2 regions of the Desulfosporomusa polytropa genome follow, and region 1 is predicted to be linked to the other one. Evidence: riboswitches for the same ligand, from Rfam matches in the RefSeq annotation. Region 1 holds a riboswitch; the other holds the start of a gene.
What was found. Region 1 has a riboswitch for molybdenum cofactor ahead of moaA (GTP 3',8-cyclase MoaA). Riboswitches for the same ligand answer to the same signal wherever they lie in the genome.

Region 1 (2,204 bases):
ACGTTTGTTTTGCCCCCATAATACCGGCTACCTGGGCAACTCCCAAAACGTCCCCTTTTTTGATACCGCCACTCTTTATAGCTTGCAGGGTAGCGGGTTGCATATGAACAACGGCCTGTGCTGTAGCTGTACGCACAGTATCATTTTTTTCACTGACATCCACCATGCGAGCATATCCGTCATTATTGAAATGCGTAAAATCCATTATTATCCCCCTATTTGGTACATCTTACGTTTATTGTCCGCACCCCAACCTTCATCCATATGATGGCGTTGTGGCTTCTCTCTAATTGCCTTGCTAAAGATATCTGCCAATTTTTCGTCGCTGGCATGATTTTGCAGTGCCAATTTTAAATTAAACTCTTCTTTGGCGAACAAGCAACCCCGGAGTTTACCATCGGCTGTCATGCGGATTCGATTGCATTCACTGCAAAAATGATCACTCATGGCACTGATAAAACCAACTGTCCCCATTCCACCGCGTATTCGGTACGATTTGGCCGGGCCATTCCCTTGTATTACTGCACCTTTATACAACTCGTATTTTTGTTCAATGGTCTCTCTAATCTGACTTACCGTCACCACCCGGTCTGTTTTATAAAAGGGCAAATCCCCTACAGGCATAAATTCAATAAATCGCACATGAAGCGGCATTTTTTTTGCTAGTTCAACAAAATCCAATATTTCGTGGTCATTAATGCCTTTCATAACCACAGTATTAATTTTTATTGGTGCCATACCCATTTCCAATGCTTTGGAAATCGAACGAATCACATCATTCAGGCTGCCTCGAGTGGTAATATATCTGAACGTTTCCGGATCAAGACTATCTAAACTGAAATTAACCCTAGTTAAACCGGCTGTTTTTAGTTCTTCTGCCATGTCAGCAAATAGCATTCCGTTTGTCGTAATCGCTATATCGTTAATCTTTGGAATTTGGGCGATATCTGCAATAAGTTTAGTAATATTTCTACGAACAAGTGGCTCTCCACCTGTCAACCTAACCTTTTGAATTCCTATCCGGGCAGCAACCTTAACGAGATGAGCAATTTCTTCCAGGCTTAGTATTATATCATGACCAAGATCTTCTACTCCCTCTTCAGGCATACAATATTTGCATCGTAAATTACACCTATTTGTAACAGAAACCCGCAAATAGTCAATGCTTCGAGCATAACTGTCAAACACAGTTCATTCACTCCCTTCCTAGATTAAATAGAACGAAATCTCTTTCAGAATATAAGATAAGACTTGGCTTGTGCCGGCGTCCTTTAGGACGCTGGCACAAGCCTTAGTCGTTCTTATGTCTACCAGAAAATATTTATATTGTCTGGTAGACTAAATAAAACTTCTGCGAGAAGCGCACAGAAGTTTTTGTCTCAAAACTCATGAAGCGCCTCCTTTCCCAGATTGGGTGGTAGTGAAATTTCTTTCACTACCCCGTGAACTAGTTGTTCAGACTGCCAGACCATGGATAACTTTAGGTCATGCAGCTCGGAGTGCCAGTTTTTATTTATTATTCTAAATACTCTTTATTGCAAAATTCGTGCCAATCAGTTTTCCTATTATCCAATCCAAGAAAACTCTTGTAAATAAAGCCTTTATTGCGTTCTTAGCTTTTGTGATATATTATTTATTTTTTTATTTTGGGAAAATCGTATCATTTTGTATCATTTTGAAATAAACAATCTTCTTTTTCATTTTGTTTGTTGCTAGTTCTTATGGACAGTTATACTTGTTGTCTGAAAAATAAAACTTCTATGCAAAGCGCACAGAAGTTTTCATATCAACAACTCATGAAGCGCCTCCTTTCCCAGATTGGGTGGTAGTGAAATTTCTTTCACTACCCCGTGAACTTGTAGTTCAGACTGCCAGACCATGGATAACTTTAGGTCATGCAGTTCGGAGTGCCAGTTTTATTCAGTTGTGAATCTATATCAATTCAATTCACCCTCATGGTTATCCAAAAATGTCAGTCCATGTGAATGGGCTTGACCTAAATATTCTCCAAATGCATAATACGAGCGGTCTGAAGCACTACTAATTAATGGATTAATCATACTAGCCATCGGGGTTCCATTTGAATCAAGAATTTCTTCATCTGCTTTGACGCCAAGAATTTGACCTATGAATTGCGTGTGAGCCCCCATTTCAATAGCATGAAGGAGTTTGCACTCAAAAGCTAAGGGAAACTCACTAACATA
Region 2 (2,204 bases), 1.8 Mb from region 1:
TTATGCATATTCTGTTCGAACCACCCGACTTTTATATCTTGCCGAGCATCAAATTTTGCTACATAAGGCTTTATATCCAAAAGCGGAGTTCTGTCTATAATATCTACATCCCGAATAAAGAGTTTATTTCCTTCAACCTTGATAAGACGCACTACTGAAAAGCCAATTGAGTTTGGTCTTCCCGGAGATCGTGTAGCAAATATGCCATGCAATTCATCACCCAGAAATGGCTTAACTACTAAACCAGATTCTTTTACTAAATGAAGGTGATAAAGTAAAATCAGATGCGAAAAGCCTTCGATATCTTTCAATCCCTCTCCATACTCAGGATATATTTCAATAATGCCTTCCACATCCTGCGCCGCAGTGGGTTGAACAGGCGTTCCTTTTGGCTCTTTAAACGGCGACTGAATGACACCAATCGGTTTATAACAAATCATAAACTACCTCCTCTACAGCCTCTTTCGGAAGCATCTGCCCTAGTTCATTATTACGTATCGCGTTCAAACAAAACACCTAGACGTATGTTCGCGCAATTAGCCATGATTTCCCTTTAAAACTATATTATTATACCACTAAATACAAGTCAACATAAACGATAAATTTAAATTTATTATTCTGTTTTTATTTGTTTTTGTTCTGTTTTGTTTAAAAATAAATATCGTAAAATAAGGAAATATTTATCTTCCCCATTGATTTATGCAATACCAAACATTTATACTTACTATTAACAGGATTATTTATATATGTTTATGTTAGGTTAAATTACCCAATAACCCTTTATCAAAATTCCATAATTGAACTGCTGCTCCTTAGCCGATTTACCTAACCCTTTACTGGCATGGTGTTCGGCCGATCGGTATAGCTGGAAACGGCTATGCTTCCCGCATTTTTTTTGGAAAGGAGTGCAATTTTTCGGGCGACGCAATCTTTGCGTCTATTTTGTGTTTTCCATTGCGCTCGCCTTGAATTTTATTGCCAAGCCCTTTCCGTTTTGGATAGGCTTGGCATATTTTAGTTTAAGCTTTTCTTATCGCTTCAATTAACTTTTTATGTCTAAACAAAATATACTAAGGGGGGATAATTATGTATTCACGAATCCATGCTAACAGCGATATTTTAAACAACGGGAAAATTATGCTATTGGTCGACTGCGAACCCGGTTGCTACACGCTAACCGACTTAGAGTATTCAAAATACGCACTTCAGGAACTCCTTGTGGACACCCATAAAGCCATTCAAGAAACTATATCGACTAAAGACAACTTCACTTTTGAAGCCTATGTCAATATCCTTGTATCGTTGACAAATAACCTTAAGAGTATTACGGAATCTCTGCTCGCATTATAAAAAAGACCTGCAAGATTTTTTTCGATCTTGAGGTCTTGCTAATGGGAAATACCATAGCGAGAATATGACTAAGCGGCACTTTATTAATCAATGTCAACTTTAGTCCTTTTCAATTGAGTAGCCACCATCTACCGGAATTGAAGCTCCTGTAATATACTGCGCTTGATCTGATAGCAAGAAAAGCACTGCTTGCGCTATCTCTTCTGGCATTGCAAATCTTCCAAGCGGAATTAATCTCTGTCGTAGCTCTTCACCGCTCTTATCTATTATATGCCTTTGCAACAGATCAGTCTGGGTCCTTCCTGGCTCAACTGCGTTGACGGTTATTTTATAAGGGGCCAGTTCAACTGCCATTGCTTTTGTCAGCATACGTACCCCTGCTTTTGCAGCGGCATATGCTGACATACTTTTCCCAACAAGACTTGCCCGCATACATGCAATATTTACAATACCGCCACTTACGTTATTTTCGACCATCCATTTTGCTACCGCTTGGCCCCAAAGGAATACTCCTTTTAAATTTACATCAATTGTTTTGTCCCATTGTTGTTCTGTCATTTTTAGAAAATCAGCTTTTTCTAATATACCGACATTTGAAATTAATGCATCAATATGGCCTGTTTTTTGGACGCATTGCGCCAAAGCCTTTTCCACATCTTCCTTAATAGTAACATCACCACAATAGTAATCGGCACTATCAGCAGCAAACTCCTCATTTATAGCTCGAAGCAACTGTTTCTGATCCTTATCAAATAAAAAAACATAGTATCCATTATGAGCCAATAACAAAGAAATAGCTTTACCAATTCCCGAAGCCGCTCCCGTAATAACAGCTACGCGTTTTTTCATGCTGC

Region 2: another riboswitch for molybdenum cofactor. It lies ahead of ACZ449_RS25770 (hypothetical protein); the one in region 1 lies ahead of moaA (GTP 3',8-cyclase MoaA).

What each region holds. Positions count from the first base shown of each region.
Region 1 covers NZ_AP042400.1:3,304,685-3,306,888, forward strand. Annotated here, with positions in the region: gene moaC (cyclic pyranopterin monophosphate synthase MoaC) at 1-205, opposite strand, end outside; gene moaA (GTP 3',8-cyclase MoaA) at 208-1,188, opposite strand; molybdenum cofactor riboswitch at 1,383-1,512, opposite strand; molybdenum cofactor riboswitch at 1,790-1,921, opposite strand; gene ACZ449_RS17300 (flavin reductase family protein) at 1,938-2,204, opposite strand, start outside.
Region 2 covers NZ_AP042400.1:5,110,890-5,113,093, reverse strand. Annotated here, with positions in the region: gene tsaA (tRNA (N6-threonylcarbamoyladenosine(37)-N6)-methyltransferase TrmO) at 1-440, opposite strand, end outside; molybdenum cofactor riboswitch at 797-924, shown strand; gene ACZ449_RS25770 (hypothetical protein) at 1,087-1,350, shown strand; gene ACZ449_RS25765 (SDR family NAD(P)-dependent oxidoreductase) at 1,450-2,204, opposite strand, start outside.